DNA from 3 places in the Blautia sp. MSK.20.85 genome. Region 3 is predicted to be linked to each of the others. Evidence: predicted binding sites of a transcription regulator. Region 3 holds the regulator's gene; each other region holds the start of a gene.
What was found. The regulator NrdR, encoded in region 3, represses ribonucleotide reductase genes. The targets are predictions, from matches to a motif close to CACAANATNTTGTG.

Region 1 (10,411 bases), on a different contig from region 3:
TGGCAGAAGTAGCCATTAAGGCAGTTGAGGCGGTTTTTGACTGGAGAGCTTATCTGAAAGAGGAATTTGACCTGGATATCCCTTATGAGACAGAGGAGACAAGCCATGCAGACTCTTGAGTCACTTCTCAAAAAAGGAACAACGATACTGAAAGATAACGGATTGGAAGAAGCCGGGCTGGATGCCTGGCTCCTTCTGGAATATAAGACCGGAAAGAACCGGGCATACTATTTTGCACATGGTGATGAACCGGTGTCTGATGAGACCGCAGCAGAGTATCTTGAGCTGATCGGCAGGCGGGCAGGACATATTCCTGTACAGCAGCTGACTCATCAGGCTTTTTTTATGGGCTATGAGTTTTATGTAAACGAAAATGTGCTCATCCCGAGACAGGACACCGAGACACTGGTGGAGGAAGGTCTGAAATGCCTTGAGGATGTGGAGAAACCGGAGATCCTGGATATGTGTACGGGCTCCGGCTGCATTCTCATAAGCCTTCTTCTGGAACGGCAGGATGCCCGTGGTGCGGGTGTGGACGTTTCTCCGGAAGCACTGGAGGTGGCGAAAGAGAACGCCAGCCTTCTGAAAGTGGAGAACCGGGCGGATTTTTTGGAAAGTGATCTGTTCTCGGCACCGTATTTTTGCGAAAAAGGTGGAAAAGAGGGTGGGAAATATGATATTCTTATTTCAAACCCGCCTTATATCGCGACAGAAGAAATTGAAACATTAATGGAAGAAGTCCGTCTTCATGACCCCAGAAAGGCTCTTGACGGAATGGAGGATGGGCTTTATTTTTACAGAAAGATCACCAAAGAGGCAGGGAAATACCTGAAGCCGGGTGGATGGCTTCTGTATGAGATTGGCTGCACTCAGGGGGAGGCAGTCAGTGAAATGCTGAGAAATGCCGGTTTTGAAAAGGTTCAGGTGGTAAAAGATCTTCCGGGCCTTGACCGTGTAGTGATGGGGCAGAAGCCTTTGTAAAAATTGTGATTCACAGGTATCAGAAACAGGAGGAAATACATGTTTGATAAACTGGATGATCTGCTGGTACGTTTTGAAGAGCTTCTCAATGAGCTGGGAGAACCGGGAGTAACCGATGATCCGGCGCATTTTCAGAAGCTGATGAAAGAGCAGAGCGACCTGCAGCCGATCGTTGACGCATATAAAGAATACAAGAAAAACAAAGAGACCATCGAGGACAGTCTTTCCATGCTGGAGAGCGAGAAGGACGAAGAGATGCGTGAGATGCTGAAAGAGGAGCTTTCCGACGCAAGAAAGAGAGTGGAGGAGCTGGAGCATGAGCTGAAGATCCTTCTTCTTCCGAAAGACCCTAATGACAGCAAGAACGTTATCGTTGAGATCCGTGGAGGTGCAGGCGGTGATGAGGCGGCTCTCTTTGCGGCAGAGATCTATCGTATGTATGTGAAATATGCAGAGTCCCGTCGCTGGAAAACCGAGATGCTCAGCCTTAATGAGAACGGTATCGGCGGCTTCAAGGAAGTTACTTTCATGATCAAAGGTGAGGGTGCGTATTCCAGACTGAAATACGAAAGCGGTGTACACCGCGTACAGCGAGTACCGGAGACAGAATCCGGCGGAAGAATTCATACTTCCACCTGTACTGTGGCCATCATGCCTGAAGCAGAAGAGATTGATTTCCATCTGGATCTCAATGAATGTAAATTCGATGTGTTCCGTGCTTCCGGAAACGGTGGTCAGTGTGTCAATACTACAGACTCCGCGGTACGTCTTACCCATATCCCTACAGGAATCGTAATTTCCTGCCAGGATGAAAAATCTCAGCTCAAAAACAAGGACAAGGCACTTCGCGTGCTCCGTTCCCGTCTGTATGAGATGGAACTTGCCAAGCAGCATGACGCTGAGGCAGAGGCAAGAAGAAGCCAGATCGGTACCGGTGACCGTTCCGAGAAGATCCGTACCTACAACTTCCCGCAGGGACGTGTGACGGACCACAGGATCAAACTGACCCTTCATCGCCTTGAGAATATCCTTAACGGAGATCTGGATGAGATCATCGACAGCCTGATCGCGGCAGACCAGGCAGTGAAGCTGACCAAGCTCAATGAACAGGAGTAATCGTTAATTACAGAGATAGAGTTCAAAAAACTATAATAAATCAGGAGGAAACGAAACATGAAAAAGACAGCACTGGTAATCATGGCAGCCGGAATTGGCAGCCGTTTTGGAAAAGGAATCAAGCAGCTTGCACCGGTAGGACCGAAGGGTGAGATCATTATGGACTATTCTATCCATGATGCACTGGAGGCAGGATTCAACAAGGTTGTATTTATTATCCGTAAAGACCTTGAGGATGAGTTCAAAAGAGTGATCGGAGACCGTATCTCCAAGATTACAGAGGTTGCTTATGCATTCCAGGAGATCGATGATCTTCCGGGAGATTTCCGGAAACCGGCAGACCGTACCAAGCCATGGGGAACCGGACATGCCGTACTGGCAGCAAAGAAAGTCCTTTCCGAGCCATTCGCTGTTATCAATGCAGATGACTACTATGGAAAAGAGGCCTACGTAAAAGTTCACGACTATCTGGTACAGGATCATCCGCAGGATGGCCCGATGCACATCTGCATGGCAGGTTTCCGCCTTGGAAATACATTAAGCGACAACGGAAGCGTTACAAGAGGTGTGTGCCATATTGAGGACGGCAAGCTTGTCGGCGTTACAGAGACACATAACATCTTCAAGACAGCAGACGGCGCAGAGACAAGAAATGACGATGGTACAGCAGAAGCGCTGGATACCAAGAGCCTTGTTTCCATGAATATGTGGGGACTGACACCGGAATTTATGGAAATCCTTGAGAAAGGTTTCATTGAGTTCCTTGGTGGGATCAAAGAGGGAGACATCAAGAAAGAGTATCTTCTTCCAGAGCTTATCGACCAGCTGATCCATTCCGGGAAAGCAGCAGTTGACGTTCTTGAGACAAAGGACGAGTGGTTTGGTGTTACTTATCAGGAAGATAAGGCATCTGTACAGGCTGCATTCAAAAAACTTACAGATGACGGCGTTTATCCGGAAGGACTGTATCAGTAATAAAGGAGAGCATTATGGGTAAATATTTCGGAACAGATGGTTTTCGTGGTGAAGCAAATGTAAAACTTACAGCAGATCATGCATTTCGTGTGGGACGTTATCTTGGCTGGTATTACGGCAGAGATCACAAGGCGAAGATCGTGATCGGCAAGGATACAAGAAGAAGCAGTTACATGTTTGAGTATGCTCTTGCGGCAGGACTTACCGCATCCGGAGCAGATGCTTATCTGCTTCATGTAACCACAACTCCAAGTGTGTCCTATGTAGTACGTACAGAAGATTTTGACTGCGGTATCATGATTTCCGCAAGCCATAATCCGTTTAACGATAATGGAATCAAAGTCCTCAATGAGAACGGACAGAAGATTTCCGCAGATATTGAAGCACGTATCGAGGCTTATCTGGATGGAGAGATCGAAGAACTTCCGCTGGCAACCGGAGAAGATATCGGCTGTACGGTTGATTTTGCATCTGGAAGAAACCGTTATATCGGACATCTGATCTCTATTCCATGCCACGATTTCAAGAATATCAAGGTGGGACTGGACTGCTCCAACGGAAGTTCATCTGCCATTGCCAAGAGTGTTTTTGACGCACTCCGTGCAAAAACTTATGTGATCAATAATGAGCCGAACGGAACGAATATTAACCGTGGATGTGGCTCCACACATATTGAAGTTCTGAGACAGTTTGTGATCGACAAAGGTCTGGATATCGGTTTTGCTTATGATGGCGATGCAGACCGCTGTATTGCTGTAGACCACCGCGGAAATATCATTGACGGTGACAAGATCATGTATGTCTGCGGCAAATATTTAAGAGAAAAAGGACAGCTGAACGGAAATACGGTTGTAACAACTGTTATGTCAAACCTTGGTCTTTACAAATCTCTGGAGCGGGAAGGCATCGACTACGAGCAGACTGCAGTTGGTGACAAATACGTTGCCGAGAACATGATGGAAAACAATTACAGTATCGGCGGTGAGCAGTCCGGACATATTATCTTCAGCCGTTATTCTGCTACCGGTGACGGAATCCTTACTTCTCTTATGATCATGGAGGCATGCGTGGATCAGAAAGCCACACTTTGCGACCTTGCCAAGGAGATGAAGGTTTATCCGCAGCTTCTCCGCAATGTGCGTGTTTCCGATAAGAAAACCGCCCTGGAGAACGAGAAGGTAAAAGCAGCCATTGAGGCCGCAGCGGAGGCACTTGGCGATGATGGCCGTATCCTGGTACGTGAAAGCGGTACAGAGCCGTTGATCCGTGTTATGGTAGAGGCGGGAACGGATGAACTCTGCCACCAGTATGTAGACAGTGTTGTTGATGTAATGGAAGCCGAAGGGCTTGTTGTAGAATAAGGAATTCCATGAAAAATACAAAGACCGTATTGATTCTTGCAGCCGTTACAGGAGCTTTGCTTCTGGGCGGCTGCGGCAGTGAAAAAACAAAAACATATGAGCAGGCGGGTAAAGATCTTTCTCAGGGAAGCTACAAGTATGCCCTGGAGGAGTACCAGAGTTCTATCCAGAACGGGGTAAAACTGGCACAGTCCTACCGTGGGGCGGGGATTGCAAGCCTGCGTCTTGGCAAATATGAGGATGCGGTGAATAATTTTACAGAGGCATTGGGCTGTGACCGGGTAAGTAAAAGCCTGCGCAGGGATATTTTGTCTTACCGTGCCACCGCAGAGCTGAAAGCTGGAAATTATGAGGACGCCATGGCAGACTGCCAGACATTAGGAGAAGATTTTTCCATGGATGCCAGCAGTTATTTCCTTACCGGAAAAGTTGCCCTTGCCATGGATTCCTACGAGGAAGCGGCATCGAACTTTAAGCAGGCCTATGGAGAGGACTCCACCTATGATATGGCGATCCAGATCTATGAAGCGTATCTGGATAAAGATATGGAAGCAGACGGAACCAGATATCTGGAGGCTGCCCTTTCTTCTGAGGCCAAGGACGCGCAGGATCACTGTGACAGAGGCCGCGTTTACTATTATATGGAAGATTACAGCAATGCAAAAAAAGAGCTCCTGGAAGCAACCAAGAAGGATAATACGGAAGCTCTTCTTCTCCTGGGAATGGTATATCTGGCTCAGGATGATGTGGAAAATGCCCAGGCAATGTATAAACAGTATATTTCCGCAGTGGGAGATTCCGCCAAGGGATATAACGGCCTGGCACTGTGTGATATCCGGAATGGGGATTATGATTCTGCTCTTGATAACATTACAAAAGGTCTCCCGACTGCTACCACAGACGAGATGCAGAGCCTTCTGTTCAACGAGATCGTAGCCTATGAGAAAAAACTGGATTTTGCCACCGCACTGACCAAGGCACAGGAATATGTTGATATGTTCCCGGAAGATTCCGCTGCCAAAAAAGAGCTGGCTTTCCTGAAAACCAGAACGTCTTCGGAGGGCTGATATGGAATATTTTGAGGAAATACAGGACCGGGTCATCCTGATCGGGGTTCAGGCAAATCTGGGGGATGACATGGAGGAATCCCTGGATGAACTTGGGGAGCTTGCGGCTACAGCAGGTGCGGCCGTTGCTGGCAGGATCATCCAGAACCGTGAGGCAGTACATCCTGGTACCTATATCGGAAAAGGCAAGATCGAGGAGGTAAAAGGTCTTCTCTATGCTTTGAATGCCAATGGTGTGATCTGTGACGATGAGCTTTCTCCTGCACAGATGAACAATCTGGAGCGGGAACTGGAATGCAAGGTTATGGACCGTACCTTGCTGATTCTTGACATTTTTGCGAAGCGTGCCGTGACAAGCGAAGGTAAGATCCAGGTAGAGCTTGCACAGCTCCGTTACCGTTCTGCACGTCTTGTGGGACTTCGTTCTTCTCTCTCAAGGCTTGGAGGAGGAATCGGTACCAGAGGTCCCGGTGAGAAGAAACTGGAGACAGACCGCCGTCTGATCCGAAACCGGATCTCCGCACTGAAGCAGGAACTTTCCCAGGTGGAAAAGCACAGGGAACTGCTCCGTTCCAGAAGAGCGGCAGGAAATCTGAAGACTGCGGCTATTGTCGGCTACACCAATGCGGGAAAATCCACGCTTCTGAATACACTGACCGGTGCGTCGGTGCTTTCGGAGGATAAGCTTTTTGCCACGCTGGACCCGACCACACGTCTTCTGACACTGGATGACGGACAGCAGCTTCTTCTTACGGATACTGTAGGATTTATCCGGAAGCTTCCCCACAATTTGGTAGAAGCCTTCAAGAGTACCCTGGAAGAAGCCAAATATGCGGACTACATCATTCATGTGGTAGATGAGTCCAATCCCCAGGCGGAGATGCAGATGCATATCGTATATGAGACCCTGAAAGAGCTGGGCGCCCTTGGGAAAAAGACGATCACACTTTTTAACAAGCAGGACCGTGTTTCCGGGGAAAGTCTCCGGGATCTCCGTGCAGATCATACGCTGAAGATTTCCGCACGGACAGGAGAAGGACTTGAAGAATTTAAGGAACTGCTCTCTGAGATCCTTGCAGAAGGCCAGATTTATATGGAGCGGCTTTTTCCGTATTCGGAGGCCGGTCAGATCCAGCTGATCCGTGAGTATGGACAGCTTCTTTCGGAAGAGTATACAGAAGGCGGAATTGCTGTAAAAGCAAGGGTTCCGCGGGAAATCTATCCGAAAGTTACATAATGTTAAAAAAACTACTCAGTACCATATATAGTACCGTGAACAAAATGGACACTATATATGGTGCTTTTTGTGTTGACGCAAAGGAGTGTGTCTGATACAATAAGCCTACAGCGCTTTGAACATAGATCGTGAAACGGGGTATGTTCATGGGCAGGTAAGTGAGGCGGAATAAGAGAGTCCGCTTTATAAATACATGCATGAGGGAGGCATTTTCTTATGTTTCAGGTAGTAAAAAGAGACGGTGAATTAGACGAATTTAAAATGGGGAAGATCACCGCAGCCATTGATAAGGCGTTTGATGCCAAGGGCAAGAATTACAGTCCGGATATGATCGACCTTCTGGGACTTCGTGTTACTGCGGATTTTCAGAATAAGATCGAGAACAACCGGATCTCTGTGGAGGATATCCAGGACAGTGTGGAGAACGTACTGATCCAGGCAGGATATTCCGATGTTGCCAAGGCGTATATCCTTTATCGCAAGCAGCGTGAGAAGATCCGCAATATGAAATCTACCATCCTTGACTATAAAGAAATCGTAAACAGCTATGTAAAGGTTGAGGACTGGCGTGTAAAAGAGAACTCAACAGTAACCTATTCTGTAGGAGGACTGATCTTAAGCAACTCCGGAGCTGTTACTGCCAATTACTGGCTGTCTGAGATCTATGACAATGAGATCGCGGAGGCACACAGAAATGCGGATATCCATATCCACGATCTGTCCATGCTGACCGGATACTGTGCAGGATGGTCCCTGAAACAGCTGATCCGTGAGGGCCTTGGCGGAATCGAGGGTAAGATCACTTCCGCACCGGCCAAGCATTTAAGCGTGCTCTGTAACCAGATGGTAAATTTCCTGGGTATCATGCAGAATGAGTGGGCAGGCGCACAGGCATTTTCATCCTTTGATACCTATCTGGCTCCTTTTGTAAAGGTGGACAACCTTTCTTATCCGGAAGTGAAGAAATGTATTGAATCTTTTGTATATGGGGTGAACACACCGAGCCGCTGGGGAACCCAGGCACCGTTTTCCAATATTACACTGGACTGGACTGTTCCGGATGACCTTGCAGAACTTCCTGCCATCGTAGGCGGCAAGGATATGGACTTCAAGTATAAAGACTGCAAGAAAGAGATGGATATGGTCAATAAGGCATTTATCGAGACCATGATCGAGGGAGATGCCAACGGACGTGGATTCCAGTATCCGATCCCGACTTATTCCATCACAAAGGAATTTGACTGGTCCGATACCGAGAATAACAGACTTCTCTTTGAGATGACTTCCAAGTACGGTACTCCGTATTTTTCCAACTACATCAACAGTGATATGAAACCGAGCGACATCCGCAGCATGTGCTGCCGTCTCCGCCTGGATCTCCGTGAGCTCCGCAAAAAGAGCGGCGGTTTCTTCGGTTCCGGTGAGAGTACAGGTTCTGTAGGTGTTGTAACTATCAATATGCCACGTATCGCATATCTTTCCAGAACACCGAAGGAATTTTATCAGCGCCTGGATCACATGATGGATATCTCCGCGAGATCTCTTCACATCAAGAGAGATGTGATCAGCAGACTTCTGGATGAGGGACTGTATCCGTATACCAAGAGATATCTTGGAAGTTTTGAGAATCATTTTTCCACCATCGGTCTTGTGGGAATGAACGAAGCGGGCTTAAATGCATGCTGGCTGAAAAAAGACATGACAGATCCGGAGACCCAGAAGTTTACGAAAGAGGTTCTGGAGCATATGAGAAACCGTCTTTCTGACTATCAGGAGCAGTATCCGGGAGAGCTTTTCAATCTGGAGGCAACACCGGCGGAATCCACCGCATACCGCCTTGCCAAACACGACAGAAGCCGTTATCCGGATATCAAGACAGCAGGAAAAGAGGGCGATACTCCGTATTACACAAACAGCTCCCATCTGCCGGTTGATTATACCGCTGATATTTTTGACGCACTGGATATTCAGGATGATCTGCAGACTTTGTATACATCCGGAACTGTATTCCACGCATTCCTGGGAGAGAAACTTCCGGACTGGAAGGCAGCAGCGTCTCTGGTACGTAAGATCGCAGAGAATTATCGCCTGCCGTATTACACCATTTCTCCGACCTATTCCGTATGTCAGGAGCATGGCTACATCAGCGGAGAGCATTTCACCTGTCCGAAATGTGGAAAGAAGGCTGAAGTTTACAGCCGTATCACCGGCTACTACCGTCCGGTACAGAACTGGAATGATGGTAAGACACAGGAGTACAAGAACCGTACCCTCTATGATATTACCCACTCCCAGTTGAAAAAGGTACACACCAGCATGATGACCATGAAAGGCGACGAGGTTGAGATCCAGCCGGTGGCATCGCACAAATATCTCTTCACGACCAGCACCTGTCCAAACTGCCGTATGGCAAAGAAAATGCTGGAAGGTGAGGAACTGGAGATCATCGATGCCGAGCAGAATCCCGAACTTGTTAAGCAGTACGGGATCCGTCAGGCGCCTACACTTGTGATCACTGACGGAGCGCAGGTTAAGAAGTATGTGAATGCTTCTAATATACAGAAGTATGTGGATGAAGAACTGGATTGAGCTCTTTCAAAATAACTGCAAGTAAAAAATGTATAGCTGGACGCATGTCTGTTGGATGTGTGTCCGGCTTTTTTATATATTATTTTTGTTTTTTATGTTGGGGATTTTTGTTTTGGAAAAGGTGGTTGACATTTCTTATCAGGAGGGTATACTTATATTCAAAATTTAGTGATTAAAAGCGTTACGCTTTAATGTATGAATGCAAACGTATCGCTGTGATACAGCGGGGGAAATCCGGGAATTGTTTCCCGGCGGAAATTTGCGAGGGGGAAAGCGCTCGGAGTTGCGAAGCCCGCGTATTTCCCCCTCGCGCTCCCCCTTTCTGGGCACGCTTTTTTGGAGCGTACGTTGTGGTGTGTGTGACGTTTTTGGTGGGGCGATGGATTCGACAGTATCGAGGACGCCAGGCTGAGCCGATGGATGAGGGCGGACGGGAAAGCGGCCCGCGTAGCGGGCCTGTTCCCTGTGTTTTTGGTAGAAGAGTGTTTGTGAATATGATTAAGTGTGTCATTATAATGGGGGATATGATGTAATATGGATGCTTAAATTATGGGATATTGTATTAGTATTTGTCAGTAATGAGATAACAGTAGAACATCCACTCATATCGGCACAACCTACAACAACCAACACCGTAGAATACATCACCTCACCAGCAAAGCAACACATTCCACAGCGCAGAACAGCGGCGTGGCCGGGAGGGGGGGAGCGCGAGGAGGGGAGCATGGCCTTCGCAACTATGAATGCTTCCCCTCCTCGCAACTGCCGCATGCAAAATACTCCCGCCGGAAGGAGATATACCTGCCGCATGCGAAATGCTCCCGCCGGAAGGAGATATACCTGCCGCATGCGAAATGCTCCCGCCGGAAGGCGATATATCTGCCGCATGCAAAATACTCCCGCCGGAAAGGGAATCCACCGTATGTGGAAATGCTCCATCCCGGAAGGGAATCCGCCACATGCGAAATGCTCCACCCTGGGAAGGGATTCACTTCCCGCAAATTTCATGCTAAAATAAGAAAAGAATAAAAAGAAAAGAGGAAACACATCATGGTAAAACAGAACATCGTCTTCGTAGAAAACAC
Region 2 (10,411 bases), on a different contig from region 3:
GAGTCTGATCAGTGAAAAGGACTTTTATAAAAAACAATGGAGAGGGAAAAAACTATGATTATTCGAAATGGAAATGTTTTTCAGGAAGACGGCAGTTACCGGAAGATGGATCTTTATGTGGAAAATGGCAGAATTGTTTCCAGTGAGGAGGAAGTATCTGATAAAGAAGAAATTGACGCTTCGGGCCTGAAGGTTCTGCCGGGACTTGTGGATATTCACAGCCATGGTGCTGTGGGACATGATTTTTCAGATGCAGATGCCACCGGCCTTAAAAAAATCCTCAAGTATGAGAAAGCACATGGAATTACTTCCTATTGTCCTACATCAATGACACTTCCGATGGAACAGCTGATCCGGATTTTTGCTTCCGCGACAGAAGTGGAGCAGGATGACAGCAGTGCCAGGATCGTGGGCCTGAACATGGAGGGACCGTTTTTGGATCCTGCGAAAAAGGGGGCACATGTAGAGGAATATATCCGCAAACCGGACATCAGATTTTTCCGGGAATGTCAGGAAGCTTCCGGCGGAATGATAAAGGTTGTGACTGTGGCTCCGAATATGGAAGGTGCAGAGGCGTTTATTGAAGCACTTAAAGATGATGTGGTGATTTCCATCGGCCATACAGGCGCGGATTACGACTGTGCGGCAAAAGCCATGGAAAAGGGTGCCCATCATGTAACTCATCTGTACAATGCCATGAATCCGCTTGGACACCGTGCGCCTGGTGTGATCGCGGCAGCGGCAGATGATCCGCTGTGTATGGCAGAAATGATCGGAGACGGGATTCATATTCATCCGGCTATAGTAAGAAATACATTCCGGATGTTCGGGGAAGAACGGATCGTACTGATCAGCGATTCCATGATGGCAGCAGGAATGGAAAACGGTGTTTATGAGCTGGGCGGCCAGAAGGTTATCATGAACAACCGTAAAGCAGTTCTTGAGGATGGCACCATTGCCGGTTCCGCAACCAACCTCTATGAATGTATGCAGTGCGTGATCGCAATGGGCGTGCCGGAACATACAGCGATTTTTGCAGCTACCAGAAATCCTGCAAAGAGCATTGGCATCTATGGAGAGGTGGGTTCTCTTGTGCCTGGAAAACGTGCGGATATGGTACTTGCAGATGAGAAGCTGAATATCGTGAGAGTGATCTGATGAAGGTCTGAGTGAATCAGATAAAGAATGGCACAGAAACTGCAAAACTGTTGCCTGAAGTGAAAATGTCTGTCTGAATAAAATATGGCTCCGGTTCCCGGAAAGCGGAATGAGAATGTTCGCTTTATGCCGGGAACCGGAGCCTTGTTTTTGTTGTTTGGCGCTGGTGGCTGAGTTTATTCCTCAGCAGCGCCCTGTGCGGCTTTCATTTCGTTGTAACAGTATTTGATGATAGATTTTCTGGTTATGATTCCGATAAAGGCTCCCTGGTCGTCCACAACCGGCACAAAGTTCTGATTGATGGCGCGGTCCAGGAGATCTTCCATATTGGAATCTGCGTGGACCGGTTTATAGGTGGCACGGCGTGGGATTGCCATGATGGGAACGCCCTCTGTTTCCTTGATGTCGTGAATGTCTGCCCGGCGCATGCCCCAGAGAAGGTCGCCCTCTGAGATGGTGCCGAGATATTTGCCGTCCATGGTGAGAATGGGAATACAGGAGTACTTGCGGTGCTCCATTTTTTCAAGGGTCTGGCGAAGGGTCTCATCTTCGAAGATGTAGGCGACTTCGCTTTTGGGAATCAGAAAAAACAGAATGTTCACGTTATTACCTCATTTCCGCAAAAATTATAAATAAATCTGCAAGATGTTTTAGAGAAGCTGAAGTCCGTGTGCCTCTGCAGCATCTGTGATTTCTTTTGGCCAGAGAGATACATGTACTTCTCCGATGTGCGCTTTACGCAGGAAGAACATACAGATTCTGGACTGTCCGATACCACCACCGATGGTGTACGGAAGCTCTTTGTTCAGGATGGCTTTCTGGAAAGGAAGCTCTCTTCTGTCATCGCAGCCTGCTTCTGTAAGCTGGCGGTCAAGCGCAACCTCGTCAACACGGATTCCCATGGAGGAAAGCTCAAGTGCAATGTCAAGTACCGGATAGTATACAAGGATATCACCGTTCAGTTCCCAGTCATCGTAGTCCGGGGCACGTCCGTCGTGGCGCTCTCCGTTTGTGAGGGTTTTTCCGACTTTCATAAGGAATACGGCACCTTTTTCACGGACGATCTTGTATTCACGTTCCTTTGGTGTGCAGTCCGGATACATGTCAAGAAGCTCCTGCGTTGTGATGAAGAAGATGTCTTTCGGAAGGATTTCTTCGATGTAGTCGTACTGTACAGCCATGTATTTCTCAGTTTTACGAAGGACACTGTAGATGGTGCGTACGGTCTCCTTGAGAGTTTCCATAGTGCGCTCTTCCTTGGAGATGATCTTTTCCCAGTCCCACTGGTCTACGTAAACAGAGTGGATATTGTCCAGATCTTCATCGCGGCGGATCGCTACCATATCTGTGTAGAGGCCTTCACCGTGAGAAAAACCATATTTTTTCAGAGCGTAGCGTTTCCATTTCGCAAGGGAGTGTACGATCTCGGCATTGCTGCCTTCGATAGCCTTGATATCAAAGCTTACCGGGCGTTCTACACCGTTAAGGTTGTCATTAAGGCCGGATTCCGGTGCTACAAATGTTGGAGCGGATACTCGGAGAAGATTAAGCTTCTGGGAGAGTGTCTGCTGGAAGAAATCTTTTACTGTTTTGATCGCAATCTGTGTGTCATGGAGGTTGAGGTCTGCATGATAGGTTGCGGGGATTGTGATTGTGTTCATTATCGGCTCCTCCTGATGATTTTTGGGCTTATTGCTCTGTGGGGTATTATAGCAGAAAATGGCCAGGGTGGCAATATAAGGAGATGTGAAGTCCGGTCCCGGACCAGGGAAAAATACTGGGTATTGAGAGCGTGATATGATATACTGAATGTAAATTGTGAAGCGATCGCATTCAGGGACATACAGCAGGAAAGAATGCGAATGTCCGATTGATAAAAAGAAATGTGAATGTCCGTTTTAACGGACAGAATGGAGGGAGTTTATGGCAGGTGAGAAGTGTCAGGTTTGTGGCGGCAGGGTTGTAAATGGCAGGTGTTCGCTGTGCGGGATGCCTTACAGAAATGATGAAATACTCTACCATCTTAATGAACCCCGGGATGTACATTACAGGCATGCTTCCGCAAAAGTGCGGGATATGATGCGACAGTATGGACAAACTGTGGACAAAACAGCACAGCGCGGCGGCAGAGTGAACCGGAGTACAAATATGGGCCGGAATACGAATGCAGGCCAGAATATGAATACGGGCCGGAATATGAATACAGGCCGGAATGCAGGTGCGAACCGGAATCCAAATGGAAATCGAAATACAGGAAATGCAGCTGCAACTGTAAGGAAGACCGTACCGGCAGGTAACACCATGAATAAAACAACGGCAGACAGGAACCGTACAGAAGTTCCAAACCAGGGGAAAAAGCAGCAGAACGAAGGACGGAAAAGAAACAGTATAAGCTGGATCATATGGCTTATAGTGGCACTGGTTGCTTTGTTTCCCCAGTTATGGGATTTTATCGTAGAATGGATCAGAATGAATTTGTAAGAATATTTCCGCAGTGAGATCATGCGGTGCTAAGAGTCTGTATTTTCTTGTATACAGAAATACCCCTTTTCTTTTCCTCCCAGCTGTGGTATACTCATGCCTAGCACAATATATAGAAAAAAACCAAGATATAGAGAATAACAATACTATATATAGTATTCGGGAGAGATGAGTCATGTTATATGTGATTAAGAAAGACGGAACAAGAGAGGAGTTTAATCCTCAGAAAATCGTGGCTGCCGTAAATAAATCAGCAGAGCGTATCCTTTATACTTTTTCCGATGAGGAGAAGGATTTTATCTGCCGTTTTGCTCAGGAGCATGCGGATTCCCTTGGGAAAAATGAGATCGAGATCCAGGAGATGCACAACATCGTGGAGGGTGCACTGGAGCGGGTGAATCCTGCAGTTGCCAAGAGCTACCGCGATTACCGGAATTACAAGCTGGATTTCATCCACATGATGGATGACGTTTACACCAAGAGCCAGGCCATCCGCTACATCGGTGATAAGAGCAATGCCAATACAGACAGTGCGCTTGTTGCAACCAAGAGAAGCCTGATCTTTAATGAGCTGAACAAGGAGCTTTACCGGAAGTTCTTTATGAACCGTAATGAGCTTCAGGCATGTAAGGACGGTTATATTTATATTCATGATCAGTCTGCACGTCTGGATACTATGAACTGCTGTCTGTTTGATGTGGCAGCTGTTTTAAGCGGCGGTTTTGAGATGGGTAATGTCTGGTATAATGAGCCGAAGACTCTGGACACAGCCTTTGATGTTATGGGCGATATCATCCTCAGCACAGCGGCGCAGCAGTACGGTGGTTTTACCGTTCCGGAAGTTGATAAGATCCTGGCACCGTATGCGAAGAAGAGCTATGATAAATATATTTCCGAATTTCTGAAATACTCCGATGAGAGCTGGAGCGGCCGCGAGGAACGTGCGATCGAGTATGCCCTTGACAAAGTCCGCAGGGATTATGACCAGGGATGGCAGGGAATTGAGTATAAGCTGAATACGGTTGGTTCTTCCAGAGGCGATTATCCGTTTGTTACAGTAACACTTGGTCTTGGAACTGAGCAGTTTGAGAAGATGTGTACGGTTTCTCTCCTTGAAGTTCATCAGGGAGGCCAGGGAAAAGCCGGACATAAGAAACCGGTACTGTTTCCGAAGATCGTATTCCTCTATGACAAAGAGATCCACGGTCCTGGAAAGTGCTGTGAGGATATTTTTGAGGCTGGTGTGGAGTGCTCCTCCAAGACCATGTATCCGGACTGGCTGTCCATGTCCGGAGCAGGCTATATTTCCAGCATGTACAAGAAATACAAAAAAGTCATCAGCCCGATGGGATGCCGTGCTTTTTTAAGTCCGTGGTATGAGCGTGGCGGCATGGAACCGGCAGATGAGAATGATACGCCTGTTTTTGTGGGCCGTTTTAACATCGGTGCGGTAAGCCTTCATCTTCCGATGATCCTTGCCAAGGCCAGGGCGGAGAGCAGAGATTTCTATGAAGTTCTGGATTTCTATCTGGAAATGATCCGTAATCTGCATATCCGTACGTATGAGTATCTGGGACAGATGCGTGCGTCTACCAATCCTCTTGCCTACTGTGAGGGTGGTTTCTACGGTGGACATCTGAAACCGAATGAAAAAATCGGCAAGATCCTGAAGCCGATGACAGCTTCCTTTGGTATTACAGCACTTAATGAGCTGCAGGAGCTTTACAATGGAAAATCCATTGCAGAGGATGGTGCGTTTGCTCTGGAAGTCCTGAAATATATCAATGACAAGGTAAATCAGTACAAGAAGGAAGATGGCTATCTTTACGCAATCTACGGAACACCGGCAGAGAGTCTCTGCGGCCTTCAGGTAGAACAGTTCCGTAAGATGTACGGAATCATTGAGGGTGTTTCTGACAGACCATATGTGAGCAACAGTTTCCACTGCCATGTAACCGAGGATGTAACCCCGATCGAGAAACAGGATCTGGAGGGTCGTTTCTGGGAGCTTTGCAATGGCGGTAAGATTCAGTATGTACGTTATCCGATCGGCTACAATAAAGAAGCCATCCGTACATTGATCCGTAGAGCCATGGATCTGGGGTATTATGAGGGCGTGAACCTTTCTCTCGCATACTGTGATGATTGTGGTCACGAGGAGCTGGAGATGGATGTGTGTCCGGTCTGCGGTTCCAGAAACCTGACGAAGATCGACCGTATGAACGGATATCTTTCCTACAGCCGTGTTCATGGAGATACCCGTCTGAATGAGGCGAAGATGGCGGAGATCGCTGAGCGAAAATCCATGTAAAATGGCCGGACAGATTGGCAGAGGAACCGTTCTCTGATGCGGAGCCAGGCAGTAAAGTATGGATTTTTGATGCCTGTCTGAACGGATACAGATTAAGACATAGATTATAAAAATACACAGATATGGCATTATGCGCTGTATCTGTGTTTTTTTGCGCCAGTTTTCCGGTATAAAAAATATCCCGCAGAGCTGCTGGCAGGATCAGCAGTTCTCTGCGGGATATTGTCATGGCAAAGTGGATATTTATATTTCACTTTATATTCTGTGTTTATAGATAATTATTTAATGATGGTTCCTGTTTTCTCACAGTATCCGTCTTTGGCGTGAGCCATATCGGTGATGATGGTACGGCGTCCGGTGCCTTTTTCAACGAAGGAAACACCTGCTTCTATCTTCGGAAGCATGGAGCCTGCAGCGAACTGATCGTCTGCAATGTATTTCTTCGCATCTTCTGTGGAGATGGTATCCAGATAAGATTCCTGATCGGTGTTGTGGTTAAGGCTTACCTTTTCAACACTTGTAAGGATCATCAGAGTATCTGCGTTCAGTTCCTCTGCAAGAAGTCCTGCTGCACGGTCCTTCTCGATGATAGCACTGGCACCGTTCAGCTGGGTACCCTGCTCAAGAACCGGGATTCCGCCACCGCCTGCTGCGATAACGATCTGCTCTGCCTGGGAAAGAACCTTCACGGTCTCGATCTCCACGATCTTCTGTGGCTTCGGTGCTGCAAGGATTCTTCTGTACTGTCCTTCCCCTACTTTTGTGACGAAGTTTCCTTTTTCTTCCTCGGCTTCTGCTTCTTCTGCATTCAGGACACGACCGATGATTTTCTCCGGTTCGGAAAATGCTTCATCATATGGATCAATGACAACCTGTGTGAGAATGGTGCTGACAGGTTTATAGATTCCTCTGGAAATAAGTTCCGCACGAATGGCGTTCTGAAGGTCATAGCCGATATAACCCTGGCTCATGGCAGAACATACGGACATTGGTGCAAATGTATAATCAGGATGTGCCTTGCCGAATTCATTCATTGCGGTGTGGATCATCCCTACCTGCGGACCGTTGCTGTGGGAGATTACCACGCGGGTTCCCTCTTCAACCAGGTCTGCGATTGCCTTGGCTGCAAGTCGGGCGGCTGTTTTCTGCTCAGGAAGTGTGGTACCAAGTGCTCGGTGGCCTAATGCAACTACTACAGTTTTTTCGCTCATAGGAAATACCTCATTTCTCTTTAAAATTGGTTACTGTTCAATAGTAACGAGTATTATATTTCATTATAAAAGACCTATGTTGGAAATGCAATAGAATTTTAGATGAATACGGTTTACAGATAGTTGTCAGGCCGTGAATTTTCAGACAAGGAAAAACCGCCTGATTCGGTCAGGCGGTTCATTTCCTACTATTTTTTGAGGGGGGAGATAGAGAGTGGTTTTTCATCTATCCAAGACCTATTATATAGAGGAAATATGTTTAAATTATGTCGGCAATCTAAAAGAAATCGAAAATTTATAAAGAAAGTTTAAACAAACTTTATAATTTTTATATCTGGTTGCGCCCATTTGAGGAATGTGCTACATTGAAAGAGTCTAATTTCCGCGCTCTGCGGAATGTATTCACGCATCAGTTCGATGCAGAAATCCTATTTTTACTGATAAATATTGTTTTTCTGACGGTTATGCACCGTTTTGCCGGGGAGGGATGCCTTTGTCTGTGGAAAAGTAAGCTTCTGTTAAATGTGAATGTGTAAAAGATAATGCCATAGCAGGCAGAAATGGAGAATTGAAATGAAAAACAGAATATGGAAACAGATAAGGAGAACTTCAATTGCAGCTGCAACTGCGGGAACTGTACTGGTGGGAAATATTCAGCCGGGAACCGTTTTGGCATCTGCATTTCAGTCAGGGCCGAACCCGAAAGTGGAGCAGAGTTGTTTCTGGACAGACAGAGAGAAGGGAATGGCAGAGCTGGATATCCGGATCACGGGATTAAAGGATTGGATAATGGAGAGAAGGAATTCGGATGGCAATGAGAACCTGTCGGAAATAACAGAACCGGAAAATGAGCAGGAAATGGAGGAAGAAGATGAGTACATGGAGGAGCTGGCATCCGGGAAAACAGTATACGAAGAGAATGAAACGCAGGAGGAAGAGAGTGAGGGCTCACAGGAGGGAACGACGTCCGGAGGAGAAGATGTAGAGAATGAAAGCTCTGCCATGATACTGGAAAACGAAGAAGTCACGGAAGAGGATCAAAATCCGGAAGAAACGGAGGAAATGCCAGAAGAAGAATCGGAAGAGGAATCCGGGGAAAACAAAAATCCTGACGTGGAACCGGAACCAGTGACCTGCGTGGTGTATGTCTCGGAATATTTTTCCCCGGAAACAACATCACTTCCGGAAAATGTACAGACACAGCAGATACCGGTGAAAAATCAGAAAGGCGAAGATACGGAAATCACAAAACTGGTATATAAGATAGAAACGGAAAATTTCCATGAGGAATCTATTTTGCTGCAGATTCCGCTGTCTCTGCGGGAAGAATACAGATATCCGGTGGAAGAAACCAGTTATCTGCTGGTGCAGGATGAACCGCTGCAGAAAGACTGTGATGGTGCGGGAACAGCTCTTCTGGTGAAAGAAAACGGAAGTACTCAGATTCTTGCGGAAGGAATTTCTCCAATTCTTACTGTGGAAGCTGCAAAAGCAGATATGATACTTTCTGTAACTTCCGAGACAGAAGAAATGAAAGCCGGAAAAACCATCCGTTATCGGGTAGATCTTGCGAATACAGGGGCTCTGGATCTTGAGAATATCCGGATGACCAGCAGTTTTTCCTGCCCGAAGATTACGCAGCAGTGGGAAGAAGCACAGGGACTTACCGGAAAAGGCTCCAGGGCGGAAGTGACAGAGTTGAAAGCCGGTGAACAGAGGAGTTTTTATATTCTGGCACCGCTTTTAAATGAACAGGAAAAGGATCTGGAGCATAAAGTGGAAGCAGGGGCAAAAGTGAAAGGCCGTCCGGAGGAAACTATCTTTCGGAAGGCGGAGGTGGTCAGTCCGCTGCAGTCTTTGAAGGCGGATTTTTCCGTAAAAAAAACAGCAGACCGGGAAAGCGCAGCTCCAGGAGAAACCGTGACGTATCAGATCTGTATCATAAATACAGGGGAAAAAACACTGCATTCGGTTGTTGGAACAGAACGTTTTCAGGCAGAGGGAATTGAAGCACAGTTTGTGGAAAAGGAAGGCATTAGGTTAAACAGCACCAGAACCAAGGCACTGATCCCACAGATAGCGCCAGGAGAAGCCGTGTCACTTCAGGCAACGGTAAAGATTCCGGAAAAAACCGTAAACCAGAAACTTTTTAACCAGATCTCTGTGACAAGTAAGGAAACCGGTGAAAAACAGGTGACTGCATCCGCAGAGATTACTGTGGAAGGAAAAGCCACCCAAGCGCTGGAAACAGAGATGATCTCAGAAAATGGAGAGCCGGATTCCACATCTGTACAGGAAGGAATGGCAAGAGAGGCCTCCACACATCCGAAAACAGGAGATGATACAGTTACAGAACTGCTTGTTCTACTTGCACTGACAGCTGCAATCACAGCTCTGGGGGCTTTCTGGCTGCACCGAAAATATGCCGGAATGCGAGAGAAAAAGTGATGTTTCAGGCGTTGGGCGCACCGTAAAGAAACGTTGAAAACAGGGGGCAGGTGTGCTATTCTATATGGTATGTACATAAAACAAGAATAGTATGCCTTCCCGTATTCTGACCGCGAAGCGACAGCAGGGATACGGGGAAATGGAGGAGAAAAAATGAAACTTTTATCCTTATTGGAACATCTTGAATACAAATGTCTTCAGGGAAGTACAGACCAGGAAGTTTCTTCTGTTGTTTATGATTCCCGTAAAGTGGAAGAGGGAAGCCTTTTTATCTGCATCCGGGGCGCTGTAGTAGACGGACATAAATTTGTGCCGGATGTTGTGGCAAAGGGAGCCAGAACTCTTATTGTGGAGGAACCTGTGGAAGCTCCTTCTGATGTAACGGTAATTCAGGTGAAGGATACCCGTTATGCCATGGCGTTTATTTCCGCTGCATGGTTCGGACATCCGGCAGAGAAACTGAAAACCATCGGAATCACAGGAACAAAAGGAAAAACCACAACCACCTATATGGTAAAATCCATCCTTGAGAATGCCGGATACAAGGTAGGCCTTATTGGAACTATCGAGGCGATTATCGGAGAAAAACATATCCCGGCTGCCAATACCACACCGGAGTCCTACATGGTACAGAAATATTTTCATGATATGGTAGAGGCAGGATGTGACGCGGTAGTTATGGAGGTTTCTTCACAGGGACTGATGCTCCACAGAACCCAGGGATTTGTCTTTGATTTTGGAATTTTCACAAATATTGAGCCAGATCATATCGGACCGAATGAACATAAAGATTTCGATGATT
Region 3 (10,411 bases):
GATATACAGGCTGGCTTTTCCAGCAGATGCAGAAAGAGTCCAATAAAGGGGACAGTGAAGAAGAGGAAAATGAAGCAATGGAACAGCGCCGGAAAGATATCGAGCTGAGTATCCGCAAGAAGTTCCACAAGCAGCTGTTTTCCAGATTCGCCAGAGGAATCAACGACTATGAACTGGTGAAGCCGGGAGACAAGATCGCGGTCTGTATTTCCGGTGGTAAGGATTCCATGCTGATGGCCAAACTGTTCCAGGAGTTGAAACGTCATAACAAGTTTCCTTTTGAATTGGTATTTCTTGTGATGGATCCGGGATATAATGAGGCCAACCGTGCGGTGATCGAACACAACGCCAAACTTCTCGGAATTCCTATCACAGTGTTTGAGACTGAGATCTTTGATGCAGTTTACAATGTGGAAAAATCTCCGTGTTATCTCTGCGCCCGTATGCGAAGAGGATATCTTTACAGTAAGGCAAAGGAACTTGGATGCAACAAGATCGCTCTTGGCCATCACTATGATGATGTGATCGAGACGATCCTGATGGGAATGCTTTATGGAGCACAGGTACAGACTATGATGCCGAAACTCCACAGCACAAACTTCGAGGGGATGCAGCTGATCCGCCCCATGTATCTGATCCGTGAGGCAGATATCAAGCACTGGAGAGACTACAATGACCTGCATTTTATCCAGTGTGCCTGCAAGTTCACTGATACCTGTACTACCTGCCGTACAGACGGCACCAGTGTTTCCAAGCGAATGGAGATCAAAAATCTCATTGCGGAGCTTAAGAAGGTAAATCCCCATATTGAAAGTAATATTTTCCGAAGTGTGGAAAACGTGAATCTTCATACAGTCATTGCCTATAAAAAAGACGGCGTGAAACATTCCTTCCTGGAAGGGTATGACGACTGATATACAAAAACAAAAGCTGCTCAGGCATTCGCCCGGGCAGCTTTTACTTTTTCCCGCTGCCTGGTAAGATCATAATATTCATTAGAGACGATCCCACGGCTGGAAAGCGCTTCGTAAGTTTTCTGCTGTGCAGGGGTCATTTTCATTCCGATGGTGGAATTGACATCTGTCAGCACGCAGCCTGTTTTTTCTACCAGCCAGAAAAGAGCGGAATCATCATCCGGGATCATTTTCCAGATTTCATTTTCCGTATATGGTAAAAGGGCCATAAGGGTCTTCAAATGTCCGTCCTGGATTAGGCGGTAATCTCCATCCGGCATGATGATGCCGTCACCGTAGAGTTCTTTTTTCTTTTCCATTTCTTTCAGAAGTTCTTCTGTAAGTTTCATGATCGGCTCCTTGAGATTTGCTGCTTGGGGCAGCTTTTTTGTGCTGTTTTAACCGAATCAAGGAAGTCCCCTGCGGGGTTGCGAATATCCGTTTGACTACGAGTTAAAAAAATAACGAACAGTGCCTATATTGTATGAAGAGAAGATCAAAATGTCAATAGGTTAAAAAATATTTTTAGCTGTTTAACAAGAGTTACAATTGTGCAATATGGATATTTTTTCGGAATGATGCGTTAAATCTATGTAAAATTCGTCGTAAAACAGGGACTCCTGTGGTATAATAAGAATATTCAAAAAATTCGAGGAAGGACGATGCAGATGTTAAAAAACTGGAACCCGGAACAGATTCCGGAAAAAGAGGATATCAAAGTGCGTTTAAGTGCTGCAAGAACCAGATTATATGAGCTGCAGATGGCTCTAAAGGAGCATAAGATTCCGGTGATCGTGTTGTTTGAAGGCTGGGGAGCTTCCGGAAAAGGCAGTACCATAAGTAAAGTGATCAAGAATATCGATCCCCGTTTTTTTAAAGTCGCAACTATGTCAGCGCCTACAGAAGAGGACCTTCGGAAACCATTTCTTTACCGGTATTTTAAGGAGATCCCGGAAGCCGGTAAATTTACATTCCTGGATTCCGGATGGATGGATCAGACCTGTCGGGAGCGCATGGACAAAAAACTGAAAGGGGATGATTATGTAAAACGGGTTGACAGCATCCGCAGATTTGAACGGCAGCTGACGGATAACGGATACGTACTTCTGAAATTCTTTATGCAGATCGACCGGAAAGATCAGGAGAAACGTATGGGCATCCTTCTGGAAAGCAAAGATACCCGATGGAGAGTGAATGAATACGATCTCTGGCAGAATGATCACTACAAGAAATGCAGAAAAGTTTTTGACCAGTATATGCAGGATACCAACACTTCTTCTGCTCCGTGGTATATCGTAGATGCCAATGACCGGAAATGGGCGGAATTACAGGTACTGGAAACCATGATCAGCAACATCGAGGTTGCCATGGAGAACAGCAAACATGCTGTGCCGATTCTCCAGAATGTTTTTCCTCTGGTGGAGATGCCGAAATTAAGCGAGATCCCTCTGGATGGAAAAGAAGTGGGAGACGAAGAGTACAAGGCAGAGCTTAAAGAACTCCAGGCGAAGCTCGGAAGCCTGCATAATCGGCTCTACCGCAAAAGAGTGCCGGTGATCATCACCTATGAAGGCTGGGATGCTGCCGGAAAAGGCGGAAATATCAAGAGGATCACGGAAGCTCTTGATCCCCGTGGTTTTGAGGTACATCCCATCGCCAGCCCGGAACCTCATGAAAAAGCCCGTCATTATCTGTGGCGTTTCTGGACAAGGTTGCCTAAAGATGGACACATTGCCATATTTGACCGGACCTGGTATGGAAGAGTGATGGTGGAAAGACTGGAAGGTTTTTGCAGTGAGAACGACTGGAGACGTGCATACAATGAGATCAATGAATTCGAGAAGGAACTTTCCGACTGGGGTGCTGTGATCGTGAAATTCTGGGTCCACATTGATAAAGATACCCAGCTTGCAAGATTTAATGACCGCCAGAGCAACCCGGAAAAACAGTGGAAGATCACAGACGAGGACTGGAGAAACCGCGAGAAGTGGGATCAGTATGAAATGGCAGTAGATGAGATGCTGCAGAAAACCAGCACGGTTTATGCGCCATGGCATATTCTGGAATCGGTAGACAAGAAATATGCAAGGCTGAAAGCGCTTCGGATCGTGATTGAGGAAATTGAGAAAGCGTTGAAATAAAAGATAAAAACTGCGGCAGGATAATGGATATTCTGCCGCAGTTTTTGTTTGAAGATATTTATGAATCAATTTCTGAGATAATTTCGCATACTGTGAAGGGCATGTTTTTCCAGGCGGCTGACCTGGGCCTGGGAAATGCCGATCTCATCGGCCACTTCCATCTGGGTTTTTCCTTCGTAGAAGCGGAGATCAATAATGTGTCGTTCCCGTTCTCCCAGCCGGTTCATGGCGTCCCGGAGAGAAATATCTTCCACCCAGTTTTCCTCCCGGTTCTTTTTGTCGCTGATCTGATCCATGACATAGAGAGTATCTCCTCCTTCGGAATACACCGGCTCAAAAAGGCTCACCGGGCTCTGGATCGCATCCATGGCATAGACGATCATTTCCTTGTCAATGCCGATCTCATCAGCGATCTCCGCGATGGTAGGCTCTTTGAGATGCTGCCGCATATAGTTTTCCCTGGTGTAGATGGTTTTGTAGGCAATATCCCGCAGAGAGCGGCTGACCCGTATGCTGTTGTTATCCCGGAGATATCTTCGGATCTCACCGACGATCATAGGAACTGCATAGGTAGAAAACTTTACCTGAAGGGTGGTATCAAAATTATCGATTGCTTTGATCAGGCCGATACAGCCGATCTGAAAAAGGTCATCTGGATTTTCACTGCTGTTCTGAAAACGGCGGATCACGCTTAAAACAAGCCGCAGATTGCCTTTGATGTACAATTCTCTGGCTTCTTCATCGCCAGCTTTGATTCTTTTGAAGAGCTCATCCTTTTCTTCCTGGTTGAGAACAGGAAGCGTTGAGGTATTTACTCCGCAGATTTCAACTTTATTCAGTGCCATCTTAGAATCCTCCTTGTCTTGTCAGTACATTAAGATGATTCTCAGAGGGCGGTTGAAATATACTTTTCCGGGGAAAATATAAAAAATAAAGGGCCTTGACAAATGTAGTCGGTTCAGTCTCCTCCCAGCCGTTTTTCATCACGGAAATCAACAAGGATGATATCTTCACCAATCTGGCGGATGCAGTCCCAGGGGATGATGCATTCACTTTCTCTTGAAAAACACCAGCAGAATTTCCCGGGTTCCGGCATGATCAGGGCTTTCAGCCGGGCGGTTTCACAGCAGAATTCCACATCAAGAGGACAGCCAAGGCTACGGCAGGTGTGGATATTGATCACTTCTTTCTGTTTCAGTTCGCAGATACGCATAAAATTCATCACCTGATATGATTTTATGGAAAATCTGTAAAATTTATGCAAGTCCGATTATTGACACATTATATGCATTTATTCTATAATAAAAACAAATTTAGTAATGATTTTTTGATCCGGAAAGGGGGAGAGTTCCGTGAGATGTCCGTTCTGTAACCAGGATAATACAAGAGTTGTAGATTCCAGACCTGTAGAGGATACCAATTCTATCCGCCGCCGCCGTCTCTGTGATGCCTGCGGAAAGCGTTTTACAACTTATGAGAAGGTGGAAACGATTCCACTGACTGTGATCAAGAAGGATCAGAACCGGGAGAGCTATAAACGTTCCAAGATCCAGGATGGTGTTCTTCGTGCCTGCTATAAACGCCCCATTCCCATTGAGAGAGTGGAAGAGATGATCGATTCCATAGAAGGGGATATTTTCCGGTCAGAAGATCGTGAGATCAGCAGCACCAAGATCGGAGAGATCGTCATGGAGCATCTGAAGGATCTGGATGCTGTGGCATATGTACGTTTTGCGTCTGTATACAGGGAATTTAAAGATGTCAGTACCTTTATGGACGAGCTGAAGAAACTGATCAACTGAAAAACTCATAATAACATATAAAAAAACAGGGACCGCATGGGGAAAATTCCTCTGCGGTTCCTGTTATAATTTATGTTAATGATTCAGGAAACTTAAATTAAACAATACCCTGAGCTTTCATAGCGTCAACAACTTTTTCGAAGCCGGCGATGTTTGCACCTACAACATAGTTGTCTTCCATACCGTAACGTTTAGCAGCGTCATCAGCTTTGTGGAAGATGTCGATCATGATGTTGTGAAGTTTCTCATCAACCTCTTCTCTTGTCCAGGAAAGTCTCATGGAGTTCTGGCTCATCTCCAGTGCGGATGTGGCAACACCGCCAGCGTTTGCGGCTTTACCAGGCATGAAGAGAACACCGTTCTCCTGAAGGTATGTTGTTGCATCAAGAGTAGTAGGCATGTTAGCACCCTCAACGACATATTTGCAGCCGTTTGCAACCAGTGTTTTAGCTCCGTCAAGACCAAGCTCGTTCTGAGTAGCACATGGAAGATAGATATCACATTTGATGTTCCAGATGCCAAGTCCCTCTGTGTAAGTAGCACCCTCAACACGGTCAGCGTACTCTTTGATACGTCCACGTTTAACTTCTTTGATGTCTTTTACAACGTCAAGGTTGATTCCGTTCGGATCGTAGATATATCCGTTGGAGTCGTTCATTGCAACAACTTTGGCACCAAGCTGAGTAGCTTTCTCAACAGCGTAAATAGCTACGTTACCAGAACCTGTTACAACAATTGTTTTTCCTGCTACGGAGTCGTTGTGTGCTTTTGCGATCTCGTTGAGCATGTATACAACACCGTAACCAGTAGCCTCTGTACGGATCAGGGAACCGCCGAAGGAGAGGCCTTTACCTGTGAGGACACCCTCATAAAGACCACGGATTCTCTTGTACTGTCCGAAGAGATATCCGATCTCACGTCCGCCGACACCGATATCACCAGCCGGAACATCTGTATCTGCGCCGATATATTTGCAAAGCTCTGTCATAAAGCTCTGGCAGAATGCCATAACCTCTCTGTCAGATTTACCCTTAGGATCGAAGTTGGAGCCACCTTTTCCGCCACCGATCGGAAGGCCTGTAAGAGAGTTTTTGAAGATCTGCTCAAAGCCAAGGAATTTCAGGATACCCTGATTTACAGAAGGATGGAATCTTAAGCCGCCCTTGTATGGTCCGATAGCACTGTTGAACTGAACACGGTATCCTTTGTTAACCTGTACAGTTCCGTTGTCATCGATCCACGGTACTTTGAAGGAGATGATTCTCTCTGGCTCTACAAGACGCTCAAGAATGGAAAGCTTACGATACTCTTCCTCATTTTTGTCAATTACGACTTTAAGGGAATCGAGAACTTCCTTAACTGCCTGATGGAATTCTGGCTCGCCAGGATTCTGTGCTACAACTCTTTCATAAACTTCTTCTGTGTAAGACATTGTTGTTTCCTCCTCATCACATATTAAATTGCATTGAAAACTAAATTCGAGTGCTATTATACATTAACATGCTAAAAAAGGGAAGTGCTAAATTAAATTTTTTTAAATTTTTATTTCTTGCGTTGAAAGCCCAAATGTGAGAAGATATAGAAATAGATATTTTTTGACTATGAAATTAAAATGGTTAAATAATAGTGAAAATTAGAAGAGGAGTGGTTTTTATGAGAACATTCGGGAAATCATCAAAGCTTGACAACGTGCTGTACGATGTGCGCGGACCGGTTGTGGATGAGGCTGCCAGAATGGAAGAAGATGGAATGGAGATTCTGAAGCTGAATATCGGCAACCCGTATCCGTTTGGGTTTTCAGCACCTCAGGAAGTGATCCTGGATATGCTGAGTAATGTACGTACTTCCCAGGGATATTCCGATTCCAAGGGCATTTTTTCCGCAAGAAAGGCGATCATGCAGTATGCACAGCTTCGCGGGATCCCGGGAGTTACCATTAATGATATTTATACGGGAAATGGTGTCAGTGAGCTGATCAACCTTTGTATGCAGGCGCTGCTTGATAACGGGGATGAGATCCTGATCCCGGCTCCGGATTATCCGTTGTGGACAGCTACTGCAACTCTGGCAGGTGGAAATGTAGTTCATTATATCTGTGACGAACAGTCTGACTGGTATCCGGATATTGAGGATATCAAGAGCAAGATCACACCAAGGACCAAGGCGATCGTTATCATCAATCCTAATAACCCTACAGGTGCGGTATATCCGAAGGAAATCCTGGAGCAGATCGCGGACATTGCAAGAGAGCATGAGCTGATCATCTTTTCCGATGAGATCTATGACCGCCTTGTTATGGATGGATACAAACATACTTCCATCGCTTCTCTTGCACCGGACGTATTCTGCGTGACATTTTCAGGACTGTCAAAGTCTCATATGATCGCAGGTTTCCGTATCGGATGGATGATCTTAAGCGGAGCCAAGAACAAGGCCAAAGGTTATATAGAAGGAATCAACATGCTTTCTTCCATGCGCCTTTGCTCCAATGTTCCGGCACAGTCGATTGTACAGACTGCACTGGGCGGATATCAGAGTGTCAATGAGTATATCCAGCCAGGCGGACGTGTTTACGAGCAGAGAGATTTTATCTATAAGGCTCTGAATGATATTCCGGGAATTTCCGCTGTAAAGCCGCGTGCGGCATTTTACATATTCCCGAAGATCGATACCGAGAAATTCAATATCTATAATGATGAGCAGTTTGCCCTGGATTTCCTTCATGACAAGCAGGTTCTCATCGTTCCGGGTAAAGGCTTTAACTGGAACCAGCCGGATCATTTCCGTATTGTTTATCTGCCGGATATCCGTCAGCTGGATAAGGCAATGAAGAAGATGAAAGAGTTCTTTGCTACATATAAGCAGGTCTGATCACCAATACAAATATTTTCGGCATAGACCAAAACGGAAAAAAATGCTATAATCATATCTGAAATATCCCGGTCATCAGGGCCGGGATATATGAAATAAGACCAGAATTGCTTGAGAGGGGAATGAGGAGGGACCGTTATCGGACAGCAATAAAACAGAAATCGAAAGGGGAAATAACGGATGAGCAAATTCAACATGAAAGTGACACCTGAGATTGAGAAACTTACGCAGATCTGTCGTGAGAATGATAAACTGGATCTGTCTTTATATGGCAAGTACGATGTCAAGCGAGGTTTGCGTGACCTGAATGGAAAGGGTGTCCTTGCGGGACTTACCCAGATTTCCAATGTCCAGGCAACCAAGATCGTGGATGGGAAAGAGGTTCCCTGTGCAGGTAAGCTTTCTTACCGGGGATATGATATCAAGGATCTGACAAAAGGCTTCATCAATGACCGGCGTTTTGGTTTTGAGGAAGTAACCTATCTGCTTCTTTTCGGAAAACTTCCGAATCAGGAAGAACTGAATGAATTTTCCGGGATTCTTGCGAATCAGCGCCAGCTGCCGCGGAATTTTGTAAGGGATGTCATTATGAAGGCGCCATCCAGAGATATTATGAATGCTCTGTCAAGAAGTGTGCTGACACTTTATTCCTACGACAAAGATCCGGATAATATTGAACTGGAGAATGTGCTCCGTCAGTGTATTAATCTGATCAGTGTTTTTCCGCTGTTATCTGTTTATGCGTATCAGGCCTATAATCATTATGAGAAAGGTAAGAGCCTTTATATCCATCAGCCGAAGAAGAAACTTTCCACAGCAGAAAATATTCTACGCCTTTTAAGACCGGATAAGAAATACACGGCACTGGAGGCGGAGATTCTGGATATTGCCCTGATTCTTCACATGGAGCATGGCGGTGGTAACAACTCTACCTTTACTACACATGTGGTTTCTTCTTCCGGAACCGATACGTATTCCGCAATTGCGGCAGCCCTGGGTTCTCTGAAAGGCCCGAAACACGGTGGCGCCAACATCAAAGTTGTAAAAATGTTCAACGATATGCGTAAGCATGTGCATGATTACAGTGATGAAGAGGAAGTCAGTGTTTACCTTAAGAAACTTCTTCACAAAGAGGCCTTTGATAAACGTGGGCTGATCTATGGTATGGGACATGCGATCTATTCTGTTTCCGATCCACGTGCAGAAGTATTTAAGGGGTATGTGGAGCAGCTTGCAAGAGAAAAAGGCAGAATGAAGGATTATCAGCTGTATGCTACGGTAGAGCGCCTTGCGCCAAAGGTTATTGCAGAGGAGCGTAAGATCTATAAAGGTGTCAGTGCCAATGTGGACTTTTACAGTGGATTTGTTTACAGTATGCTGGATCTGCCCCTGGAACTCTACACACCGATGTTTGCCATTGCACGTATTGTAGGCTGGAGTGCACATCGTATGGAAGAGCTTATCAATGTGGATAAAATTATCCGTCCTGCATATAAGAATGTTCTTCCGGAAGCAGAGTATATTCCTCTTGGTGAGCGATAGGAAAGGCAATGGAAAATGACAGAATATAATGAGACAGCACTGGTACTGGAAGGCGGTGGAAACAGAGGTGTTTTTACTGCAGGAGTACTGGATTACCTGATGGAACAGAAAGTGGAATTCCCATATGTAGTGGGAGTATCAGCGGGCGCCTGCAATGCCATGGATTATGTATCCGGGCAGGTAGGGCGTACCAGAAGATGTATGATCGTGGAAAATAAGGAATACAGTTATATCAGCCTGAAAAATATTCTGGATAAGAAAAGTCTGTTTGACATGGATATGATCTTTGACAGGTATCCCAATGAGATTTTCCCATTTGATTTTGACGAGTATTTTAAATCGGACATTGAATGTGAGATGGTTGTGACGAACTGTCTTACAGGAGAAGCAGAGTATCTGTCCGAAAAGCAGGACAGACGGAGACTTATGGATATCTGCAGAGCGTCCAGCAGCATTCCGGGAATGAGCCCGATGGTAACGATAGACGGGCAGCTGTATCTGGATGGAGGGGCGGCAGATTCCATACCTCTTATCCATGCCATGAAAAAAGGCCACCGGAAAAATGTGGTCATTCTTACCAGAAATCAGGAATACCGTAAGAAAAAACCAGGTAAAAGCAAAGCCGTATATGTGGCTGCTTTTAAGAAGTATCCGAATCTTTTAAATACATTGCTCAACCGTTATCAGGTGTATAATAAGACCCTGGAACTGATTGAAAAATGGGAAAAAGAAGGTCATATTTTTGTGATCCGACCGGAAATCGAGACCGTTTCCCGTACGGAACAGAATGCGGAAGCATTAAGCGGATTTTACAAGCATGGGTATGAAGTAATGAAAGATCGTCTGGGTGAACTTTATGATTACCTGGAAAAAGAAAACTGAGGTGGAATAGATGTTCAGAAGTTTTTTTCCGGATGAATATCTGGATTCTGCGTATGTAATTGACTATGAGAAGCTTTACAGAGAAGGATACAGAGGGCTTCTTTTTGATATTGATAATACCATTGTCCCGCACGGCGCACCGGCAGATGAACGGGCAAGGAAACTGTTTGAAAAGCTGAGGGGGATCGGGTTTCGATACTGTTTTGTATCCAATAACCAG

Region 1: G5B12_RS08555 (ribonucleoside triphosphate reductase) is a predicted target of NrdR. The motif match lies at 6,787-6,800, and genes of this name have one in related genera.
Region 2: nrdD (anaerobic ribonucleoside-triphosphate reductase) is a predicted target of NrdR. The motif match lies at 3,784-3,797, and genes of this name have one in related genera.

The regions. Positions count from the first base shown of each region.
Region 1 is NZ_JAAIUN010000012.1:6,815-17,225, reverse strand. It holds gene G5B12_RS08590 (DUF1385 domain-containing protein) at 1-119, shown strand, start outside; gene prmC (peptide chain release factor N(5)-glutamine methyltransferase) at 106-981, shown strand; gene prfA (peptide chain release factor 1) at 1,021-2,097, shown strand; gene G5B12_RS08575 (nucleotidyltransferase family protein) at 2,155-3,072, shown strand; gene glmM (phosphoglucosamine mutase) at 3,087-4,433, shown strand; gene G5B12_RS08565 (tetratricopeptide repeat protein) at 4,442-5,500, shown strand; gene hflX (GTPase HflX) at 5,502-6,737, shown strand; gene G5B12_RS08555 (ribonucleoside triphosphate reductase) at 6,954-9,326, shown strand; gene G5B12_RS08550 (ACT domain-containing protein) at 10,377-10,411, shown strand, end outside.
Region 2 is NZ_JAAIUN010000022.1:43,373-53,783, reverse strand. It holds gene nagA (N-acetylglucosamine-6-phosphate deacetylase) at 55-1,158, shown strand; gene G5B12_RS12070 (CBS domain-containing protein) at 1,335-1,760, opposite strand; gene asnA (aspartate--ammonia ligase) at 1,809-2,819, opposite strand; gene G5B12_RS12060 (hypothetical protein) at 3,082-3,639, shown strand; gene nrdD (anaerobic ribonucleoside-triphosphate reductase) at 3,815-5,950, shown strand; gene arcC (carbamate kinase) at 6,229-7,161, opposite strand; gene G5B12_RS12045 (COG1470 family protein) at 7,735-9,609, shown strand; gene G5B12_RS12040 (UDP-N-acetylmuramoyl-L-alanyl-D-glutamate--2,6-diaminopimelate ligase) at 9,763-10,411, shown strand, end outside.
Region 3 is NZ_JAAIUN010000002.1:53,634-64,044, reverse strand. It holds gene G5B12_RS01545 (ATP-binding protein) at 1-914, shown strand, start outside; gene G5B12_RS01540 (hypothetical protein) at 935-1,303, opposite strand; gene pap (polyphosphate:AMP phosphotransferase) at 1,622-3,094, shown strand; gene sigG (RNA polymerase sporulation sigma factor SigG) at 3,160-3,939, opposite strand; gene G5B12_RS01525 (YlmC/YmxH family sporulation protein) at 4,053-4,307, opposite strand; gene nrdR (transcriptional regulator NrdR) at 4,447-4,896, shown strand; gene gdhA (NADP-specific glutamate dehydrogenase) at 4,994-6,328, opposite strand; gene G5B12_RS01510 (aminotransferase class I/II-fold pyridoxal phosphate-dependent enzyme) at 6,550-7,767, shown strand; gene G5B12_RS01505 (citrate/2-methylcitrate synthase) at 7,948-9,309, shown strand; gene G5B12_RS01500 (patatin-like phospholipase family protein) at 9,325-10,191, shown strand; gene G5B12_RS01495 (YqeG family HAD IIIA-type phosphatase) at 10,202-10,411, shown strand, end outside.